DNA from 3 places in the Shewanella sp. OMA3-2 genome. Region 3 is predicted to be linked to each of the others. Evidence: predicted binding sites of a transcription regulator. Region 3 holds the regulator's gene; each other region holds the start of a gene.
What was found. The regulator MetJ, encoded in region 3, represses methionine synthesis genes. The targets are predictions, from matches to a motif close to TAGACGTCTAGACGTCTA.
Positions count from the first base shown of each region.

Region 1 (3,287 bases), 1.9 Mb from region 3:
GTTGCCGTCAAACTGGACCTATTTCAGCAAATGATTTAGCTGACATAGATACCAGTAAAAGTGGTGAAGTGGTCTTTAAAGAGTCGTTAAGCATTTTATTTAAAAGCTTAAAAGTTAGACGGATTTTGGACAGAGAAAATCAAACCTTATTGTATTTATCTTATTCAACTAAAGAGACCAACGGCAGCCATAAGCATGCTTTATCAACGGTACCGCTTTATGGTACTCAAGCATGGGATTCATTGAAAATCGACAGTAAAAATTAAGGTTATATTTAGATAGCATAACAAAATAGGCCGCACCAATATTGGTGCGGCCTATTTGATAGTTGTTGATTATTTTGAGCTGAAGTTACTTAGCAATCGCTTGATTATATCGCTCAAAAGCGCGTTCAAGATCGGCGATTAAATCTTCAGTGTCTTCAAGACCAATATGCAAGCGAATAAGCGGTTTACTGCTATCCCATTGAGTTGCAGATCTTATTTTATCGATACCGAAAACACCTAAAATTAAACTCTCAAAGCCTCCCCAAGAAAAGCCCATTTTAAAATGCTGCATGTTTTCAACAAAAGCGGTAATGCTTCTGAGATCGCCATCTTTTAGTACGAATGAAAATAACCCATTAGCACTGGTGAAGTCACGTTTAAAGAATTCATGACCTGGGCATGTTTCAAATGTAGGATGTCTGACATGGTCAACTTCAGGGCGTTTTGCTAACCAATTAGCCACTTCAAGACCATTTTTGTGGTGCTGCGCCATGCGAACGCCCAATGTGCGTAAGCCTCTGGCTGCTAAAAAGACATCGTCGGGTGAGGTTGTCTGTCCCATTAAGTAGCTGTTTTCACGTAATTGTGGCCAGTGAACCTCGTTTGCTGTTGCTGTACCCATCATCACATCAGAATGACCCACAATGTATTTAGTCGCGGCTTGAATAGAGATATCAACGCCCATTTCAAACGGGCGAGAATTAATCGGTGAAGCCCAAGTGTTATCCAGCATCACAAGGATATTATGTTCATGAGCTATGCGACTGAGTGTTGGAACATCTTGTACTTCCATGGTGATAGACCCTGGTGACTCCAGGAATAGCACCTTAGTATTTGGACGAATTAGTTCACGTATGCCTTCACCTATCATAGGATCATAGTAACTGGTTTCTATGCCAAATCCTGCGAGCATTTTGTCGCATAAATCGCGTGTCGGTTCATAGGCAGTGTCGACCATCAACAAATGGTCACCACTTTTTAGAAATGATAATAGTGCGGCACTAATAGCCCCAGCACCCGATGGATATAGCGCAGTGCCAAAGCCGCCTTCAAGCTCTGCAATAGCTTCTTGAAAGGCGAAGTGTGTTGGCGTACCACGACGACCGTAGAATAATTCGCCATTAGTTTTATTTTTAATGGCAAAACGCATGTCGTCCATCGTATCAAACACGACTGTCGATGCTCTAAATACCGGCGGGTTAATAATGCCTTTAGTGTATTTTTTGTCCCGACCTAAACTGACTATTTGGGTTGCTTGTTTACCGTGTTTTTTCATTATTTATTTATCCACTAAAAACCTATTTAGCCATCCTAACATCTATACGGCTAAATGAAAGAGGCTAAAGAGAGATAATATCCACTACATTTGCCAGAAAGCTTATACCGTTTCCACTAGGGGTAAGATTAAACGGAATTCAACGCCGCTTTGATTAAGCTCATCTGATTGAGGAATCGTTTTGTCAGTCTGACTTTCTAACACACGGCTAACATTACCACTCACATTACTCGCTTTAATCGTGCCATGGTGAAAATCGGTCACTAATCTTGCGATATACAAGCCTAAACCAAGGTGGGGCTTGTTTGTTGGCATTTGTGGCCTGATTGAAACCATAGATTCAAAAATCTGCTCGCTCATGTCTTCAGGTAATTTGGGGCCGATATTGGTGACTTTTAAAATCGCCTGCTTGTGGTGTTGATTTAGCCTGACACTAATAGCAGTATCGGGATGGCTAAACTCAATCGCATTACTAATAAGCTTGTCCATTAATTGAGCAATATATTCAGGCACGCCATTACACATCATCAGTTTATCTTCAATCAATACGTCAAAGCGCTGTTCTGGATAGGTCATTTGATAACCTTGCATACAGCCGCCGATAACCTTTTTTAATGGGAAGATGGTGCGTTCAGCATGCAATAAACTGGCTTCTAGGTTGGTTGCTTCGGTTAAGTTATTTAAAATCAAATGTAACCGATTTACCCCGTCCTGCGCTCTATTGACATATTTCTTACTTGTTTGATCTAAACTTTGATTACTGAGGTGTTCTAAAGAACTGCGCACCACAGCGACAGGGGTACGTAGTTCATGCGATAGCCGCGATGACATGTTTTCCAAGTAGTGAGTATACTGACTTAACCTACCGACAATATTGGCAAAGCTGCGTGATAGATCGCCAATTTCATCGCGGTTTCTAGATGGGGTTATTTGATGTTTTACCCGTCCCTGGCTGTCAATGGCTAATTCTGCTTGGTCACGTAAGCGGCGAATTCGGCTAGAAATGCTCGATGCAAAAATGAATAACGCTAATGTGCCCATGCTCATAATAGTGAGAATAACGTTAAATAGCTTTTCCAGTGCTCGATTGCGCAAACTACGGATACCGTGAGTTGTTTCTTCGGCAATGACAACGCCCATCACTTTGTCATCAATCCAAATAGGGCTTGCAGCAGCTAATACCACGGCTTTACTATCGGGGGTTAATCGCCAAGTTGAAGCTTGTTTACCTGCGAGGGCATTTTCAATATGGCTACCACTTAATTCAGTTGAGTCCTGTAATGAATCAATGAAATCCTGCGGTGGTCTAGTGAGAATTTTATAATATAAGGGTAATAAGTATTGTTTATGGAAGTGCGCCCAAGCGCTTTCAGTTTTGGGATCGACTAAATCAATGTCCCAGGTATTACTTGATGTTCGAATATCACCCGAGCGAGCTAATACTCTGCCATGATTATCGACGACCCAAATGCGTGAACTATTGTGGCCCATACCTTTAACTATACTTTCAATTTCAGGCGAAGGCACCAGAACGGTACCTAACTCTGCAACTGAGGTGGTGGCTGAAGTACCTACAATATAGGTTAAATTGCGCACTTCATTGTCATCCACATTATGAATAGCGAATCCGAGCTTACTGCCAATCATCTCTAGTGGAATTCGAAATTCAATATTGTAGCCATTGGCTGTTTTTTGCCACTGACCTTGAATACGATTTTCCGGAATGACGGGCATTGATTGTGTTG
Region 1 covers NZ_CP090974.1:2,934,530-2,937,816, reverse strand. The annotation lists gene L0B17_RS12995 (CreA family protein) at 1-266, shown strand, start outside; gene L0B17_RS12990 (cystathionine beta-lyase) at 352-1,542, opposite strand; gene pdsS (proteobacterial dedicated sortase system histidine kinase) at 1,645-3,287, opposite strand, start outside.
Region 1: a site for MetJ is predicted at 1,578-1,595, ahead of L0B17_RS12990 (cystathionine beta-lyase). Genes of this name have one in related genera too.

Region 2 (3,287 bases), 1.5 Mb from region 3:
CACAAGCATAAATACCTTCAATACTGGTTTGGGTCGCATTACCTTGTAAACCACTGTTCACTTGTAAGTAACCGTGATTCATTTCTAATTGACCAGCAAAAATACCGGTATTAGGGCTATGACCTATGGCAATAAATACACCAGCTACTTCTAAATCAGTGATTGAACCGTCTTTGGTACTCTTTTTCTTTAGGCCAGTGACACCCATGTTGTCACCAACAACCTCTTCTAATGTTTCGTCTAAGTGCAGAATAATGTTGCCGTTAGCCACTTTATCCATTAAACGATTAATTAAGATTTTTTCAGAGCGGAAACTATCACGACGATGAATAAGGTGAACTTCTGAGGCGATATTACTTAAATAAAGTGCTTCTTCAACCGCAGTATTACCGCCACCGACTACAGCTACTTTTTGGTTACGATAGAAAAATCCGTCACAGGTAGCGCAAGCTGATACGCCACGGCCCATGAATGCTTCTTCTGAAGGTAAGCCTAAATATTTAGCCGATGCACCGGTAGCAATAATTAATGCGTCACAAGTGTACTCGCCATTGTCGCCTTTTAAACGGAATGGACGTTCAGTTAACGTCACTTCATTGATATGATCGAAAAGAATTTCAGTATCAAATTTTTCTGCATGCTTTTGCATACGTTCCATTAGTGCAGGACCGGTTAAGTCTTCAGCATCGCCTGGCCAGTTTTCAACTTCAGTTGTCGTGGTTAATTGACCACCTTGTTGCATACCTGTAATCATGACAGGTTTCAGGTTGGCACGCGCTGCATAAACTGCTGCGGTATAACCCGCTGGGCCAGAACCTAAAATCAATAGGTTACTATGACGAGCTTCACTCATGTTAATTCTCCGAATTAGATAATACATTGCGCAATAAATAAAAAGTGCAATAAACAAAATGCAATTGTTGAAGATTGTAGGGAATTTACCAAAGCGGGTAAAGGGCACAGTTATGATTGATAATCGATTGAGGCAATCTAATCTGTCAATAAATGGTGTCAGTGATGTATTAATCAACAGACACCTTGATATTGTTATGTGATTAATAAGCAATATGACATGAAGGCAGGTTATTTTTTTCTAAATAATTTTGATGATAATCTTCAGCGACATGAAATGTTTGTAAAGGCACTATTTCTGTCACTATATGGCGTTGTCCCCAGCGGCCACTGCGTGCAAATGCCAGTTTAGAGGCTTCAGCCTCAGCTTTCTGCTGTTTATCATGGAAGAAAATGGTACTGCGGTATTGATTACCAATATCACCACCTTGCATGTTAAGCTGGGTTGGGTTGTGATTTTGCCAAAACACAGTTAATAAATCGTCAAAGCTGACCACGGCGGGATCAAACTCGACTTGAACGACCTCTGCATGTCCGGTTGAACCAGTTTTTACTTCTTTATAGGTTGTTGCGCTATCTTTTCCACCCATATACCCACAGGTAGCATTAATTACGCCGTTAATCTCACGAAAAAAATATTCGACACCCCAAAAACAACCAGCACCAAAAGTTGCTAACGCCATAATATACCCTTGCACATTAAATAAATAGAAGTCTAGATGGCTATAATTGTGATTAAGTTTCGATTTTATTGCAAGTACTGATTCACCTTAAAGATGAGTTTGGCGGTGATCAATTTCATTTCGTTTGGCTTGTGGTAGAATTATCGCCAGGAAATACGAGCAAACTGTGCAGATTTGCAAAATAAAAACAACAAGGAGCTTAAATTGACTTTACCGCTTATGGACACCCGAGATTTTTTAGCTTTCACTTTATCAAGCCCAGTATCATTACCTCAACAATACCATTTTCATTTAAGCACCCACACTCAAGTCGATATACTTGATACCGGTGTGATTGTATTTACCCCATTATCTCAAACAGCCACGGCTAAAAAAGATATTGTATTATCGTGTGCTGTACACGGTAATGAAACCGCGCCTATTGAGATTTGTAATCAACTGATTAAGTCGTTATTAAGTGAAACTATTATCACTAAACATCGACTATTGTTTTTAATTGGTAATCCTTTAGCAATTTTGAACAAAACCCGTTTTATTGAAGAAAATATGAACCGTTTATTTAGCGGCGCCCACTCAAAAGGACAAGGCTTAGTCAATGCTGAACGAATTCGAGCTAAAGCTTTAGAAGGGTATGTAGCCGACTTTTTTAATAAAGGTGCATCAGGCAGTCAACGTATTCATTACGATTTGCATACTGCAATACGGCCATCAAAACATGAAAAATTTGCTATTTATCCTTATCGACCAGGTCGAGCTTTTAGTGGTGAGCAAATGATGTTTTTGGCTGCTTGTGGGGTTGACACTATATTGTTTCACCATGAGCCAACTACCACCTTTAGCTACTATTCTTCTGAACAGTTCCAGGCAGATGCATTTACCGTCGAGCTAGGCAAAGTGATGCCTTTTGGTGAAAACGATATGAGCCGTTTTGAAGATACCAATAAAATGTTAACCGCATTAATTACCCAAGATGTGGTCAAGTTGCCAAAATACAATTCAGCATCATTAAATTTATATAAAGTCTCGCGCTCAATTAATAAAAATGCCGACGATTTCAGTTTCAGCTTTGCTAGTGATGCACCAAACTTTAGTCAGTTTAACCAAGGTGAAACCTTAGCGACTGAAGCGGGTGATGAGATAAAAGTGCAACACGCAGTAGAGGCAATAGTGTTTCCTAATGCGAAAGTGCCCATCGGGCAGCGAACCGTATTATGTCTAGTGCCAGCACCAAATGAAGATGTACAGTAGGCTACTGAGTTAGCGTAAAGCAAATTATACAATTTAGTAGACTAAGAATTCATTAATGGCCTAGCTAAACTATTGTATGGAAGTTTACGTTAACGTAATGTTTGTCGGCAAATTATAATTAGACTGCTACTCTTGAGGTAGCATCTCACAAGAACAAGAGCACATTATGAGCAACGCACCACTGAGCAACGAAACAGTGCATCGTGTCAGCTTTCTCGACAAGGCGTCATTGCACATTCCCATTTTGCGTGTATTACAGGCAGATGGCACCACTTACGAAAATGCAGTGTTACCCGTGATCGATCAAGATTTAGCGGCGAAAATTTATGACACCTGCATATTTACCCGCGTTTTAGATGAACGTATGTTAGGTGCACAGCGCCAAGGTCGTATCAGTTTTTATATGACTTGTACCAGGAAGAGGCGGCCATTGTTGGTAGTGTTGCTGCGTTAGACCAAGGTGATGTTATTTTAGCTCAGTACCGTGAGCATGCTGCACTGCGT
Region 2 covers NZ_CP090974.1:2,564,578-2,567,864, reverse strand. The annotation lists gene trxB (thioredoxin-disulfide reductase) at 1-853, opposite strand, end outside; gene msrA (peptide-methionine (S)-S-oxide reductase MsrA) at 1,056-1,535, opposite strand; gene astE (succinylglutamate desuccinylase) at 1,740-2,783, shown strand; partial or broken gene L0B17_RS11410 (thiamine pyrophosphate-dependent dehydrogenase E1 component subunit alpha) at 2,950-3,287, shown strand, end outside.
Region 2: a site for MetJ is predicted at 1,561-1,578, ahead of msrA (peptide-methionine (S)-S-oxide reductase MsrA). Genes of this name have one in related genera too.

Region 3 (3,287 bases):
TTTGATATTCATTGCGCTGTTCAAGCGATAATAAGCTGATCAACTGTGACTTATCAGTCGACAAACGCTCACGTAAATCACGCGCTTGCTCATTAGATAATAATTGTTCGATTAAGGTTTGCTGATAGCCGATTAAGACCTGTAGCTCTTCTTGCCATAGCTGACCGGTTTCACGCAAGTTGAGCAGCTTATATAAAAAGTTAGTACTTTTGCCTGCCGCTGAAACAACAATCAAATCATCGCTGTGACCATGGGTGAGTAAAATGTGGGCGACTCGGCGATAACAATCTGCATCAGCAAGACTTGAACCACCAAATTTATGTAAATGACCACGCGCCATGTATAACTCCTTAAACGACAACTATTATAGCGCTGCGACTGCAGCTAATGCGGCTTCAATATCTGCCACTAAATCTTCACTATCTTCAATACCAACAGATAGTCTCAATAATGTATCTTTAACACCAGCCTCAAAACGGGCTTGGGCATCCATTGCTCTATGGGTCATGGTTGCAGGAACGGCGACTAAACTTTCCACTCCGCCTAAACTTTCAGCAACACTGAACAGGGTTAACGCATCTAAAAATGCCACAACCTCTGCTTCCCCCCTTTTAGCTCGAAACTGAGCATAGCGCCGAAGCCTTTTTGCTGTTTTTTAGCAATGTCATGCCCAGGATGATTAGATAACCCTGGATAATACACTTTTTCCACCACAGGACTTTGACATAACACATCAACTATCTGTTTTGCATTGGCTTGATGTTCACGAATACGCACCGCTAAAGTACGAATACCACGTAAGGTCAGATAACTGTCAAACGCAGATCCTGTTAAGCCTAAGGTATTTGACCACCAATGCAATAGCTCACCCAATTCAGGTGATTTGGCCACTACGGCGCCACCAACCACATCACTGTGTCCATTGATGTACTTAGTGGTCGAATGAATCACAATGTCAGCCCCTAAGTTAAGTGGCTGTTGTAATATTGGCGATAAAAAGGTGTTATCCACGGTCACTAATGCACCGACTTGCTTAGCCGCTTCGGCTATTGCAGCAATATCCACCACCCGTAGCAGAGGGTTGGAGGGGGTTTCTAACCACACCATTTTAGGTTTTTTCGCTATCGCTGCCGCCAATGCTACAGCATCAGTTTGATCCACAATAGCCAGTTTAAACTGACCTTTTTTGGCTAGATTAGTAAATAAGCGATAACTGCCGCCATAACAGTCGTGGGGCACAACAAGTAAGTCATCAGGGCCAAGTAAATGAGTGACTAAGGTAATCGCTGCCATACCAGTACATGTGATGATACCGCTGGCACCTTGCTCTAATTTGGCTAAGGCTTCGCCTAAAATACAACGTGTTGGGTTGCCTGAGCGGCTATAATCAAATTCACGTGGATTTTTATGGCCTTCAAAAGAATAATTCGTCGATAAATAAATAGGTGGCACCACAGCGCCATGTTGGGTGTCACTTTCTATGCCTTGGCGAACGGCTATTGTTGCACTGCTATGTGCTTTAAAAGGTTTGGTCATGGGTGACTCCTAACATTACGAACACACACACAGATGTCTAGATGGCTAAATCTACCTAATAGAAGTGCTTAGGTCAACAATAATAGACGTTTAGACGTCTAAACATCAAGAAATCTATTTGCAATGTACATTAAAACACAGCAATAATTTGACTAGAGATTGTAAGAGTTTAAAATCTGCACCGTATTTAAAGTTAAGGGTGAATGAATGACTGAGTGGAATGGCGACTATATTAGCCCATATGCCGAGCACGGCAAGAAGAACGAGCAAGTAAAAAAAATCACTGTATCAATCCCTTTAAAAGTTTTAAAAGTATTGACCGATGAACGTACCCGTCGACAAGTAAATAACTTGCGCCATGCGACTAACAGTGAATTGTTATGTGAAGCATTTTTACATGCTTACACAGGCCAACCATTACCTGATGATAATGATTTATCAAAAGAGCTCCCTGATAGTATTCCGCGCGAAGCGAAAGCCTTAATGGATCAAATGGGGATTGAATGGGAAGATTTGGAATAATCTGACCACGCGTCTTTTCTGACTCGATTTCATTCCTGCACTTTCCACCACATTAAATTGCCTTACTTGAGGTAGTTTACTTTGGTGGATTGTTGTTTTTAGGCTGCGGGGAAGTAATATCATCCCGTTTTTGAGAGTAACTGAATGTTATTTGTTGATCCTACAACCCTACTGCTTGCCTCACTGATTATTTTTTGTGGTGCATTAACCCAAAGCCTGATTGGATTTGGGTTAGCCGTTGTTGCCAGCCCATTATTGTATATTGTTGACCCGCAGTTAGTGCCGGTCCCCGTGATAGTAATGGGATTTTCTATATCACTGATGACCTTATTTCGTGAGCGCGGCCACTTACAATTTAATGGCTTACAATATGCGTTAATTGGACGTGTTCCTGGTGGTTTTTTAGGGGCAAGTTTATTATTATTTGCACCACAAGCCGTGCTAGGCCTTGCTATTGCAGGCATCGTATTTACCGCCGTTTTACTTAGTGTTTTTAAACTTTCAGCCCCCGTTAATCGTATCACTTTATTTATCGCCGGTTTTGTATCAGGTATCTTTGGTAATATTGCCGCCATTGGCGGGCCACCTATGGCTATTTTATTATCGGGTAAAGATGCGAGCCAATTTCGCGCCGCGTTATCAGCATTTTTTATCTTTAGTTCTATGATTGCATTGGCTATTTTGGCATCTGTAGGCTTAGTAGAAAGCAAGCATATTGGCTTATCATTAATGCTGCTACCGTCAGTTATTGCTGGGTATATTATTGCTGGGCGAATTGTTGGACGAGTCGATAAAAACAAAACCCGCAAAGCAACGTTAGTATTATGTACGCTTAGCGCATTGCTATTAACGATAAAGTCGTTCGGTAGCTTATAAAATTCTGATTTAAATAACTTAGATCACACGCTCAAACCTTCACAGCACCAGTCATTATCTTCACCTGTGATAGGGTCAACAAATTGCAGGCGTTGCGCTAATAACTGCAAGGGCTTATCAAACTCATCTTCGCTTTTGGCCTGTAAGCTGGGGTAAAAACGGTCATGCAGTAGCGGCAAACCTAAACTTTGCATATGTACCCGTAACTGATGGGTTTTTCCGGTAACGGGCTCAAGCTCAAACAAGCCTAGATTATTGCTAACCTTGAGCAATTTTATCTCTGAGTGACTATTACTGAGTCCATCAACTATTTGCATAGTAAAGCTTGGCTGGCCACGTTCGAGCCGATTTTT
Region 3 covers NZ_CP090974.1:1,028,291-1,031,577, reverse strand. The annotation lists gene L0B17_RS04580 (bifunctional aspartate kinase/homoserine dehydrogenase II) at 1-340, opposite strand, end outside; partial or broken gene metB (cystathionine gamma-synthase) at 365-1,536, opposite strand; gene metJ (met regulon transcriptional regulator MetJ) at 1,744-2,058, shown strand; gene L0B17_RS04565 (sulfite exporter TauE/SafE family protein) at 2,203-2,934, shown strand; gene L0B17_RS04560 (pseudouridine synthase) at 2,958-3,287, opposite strand, start outside.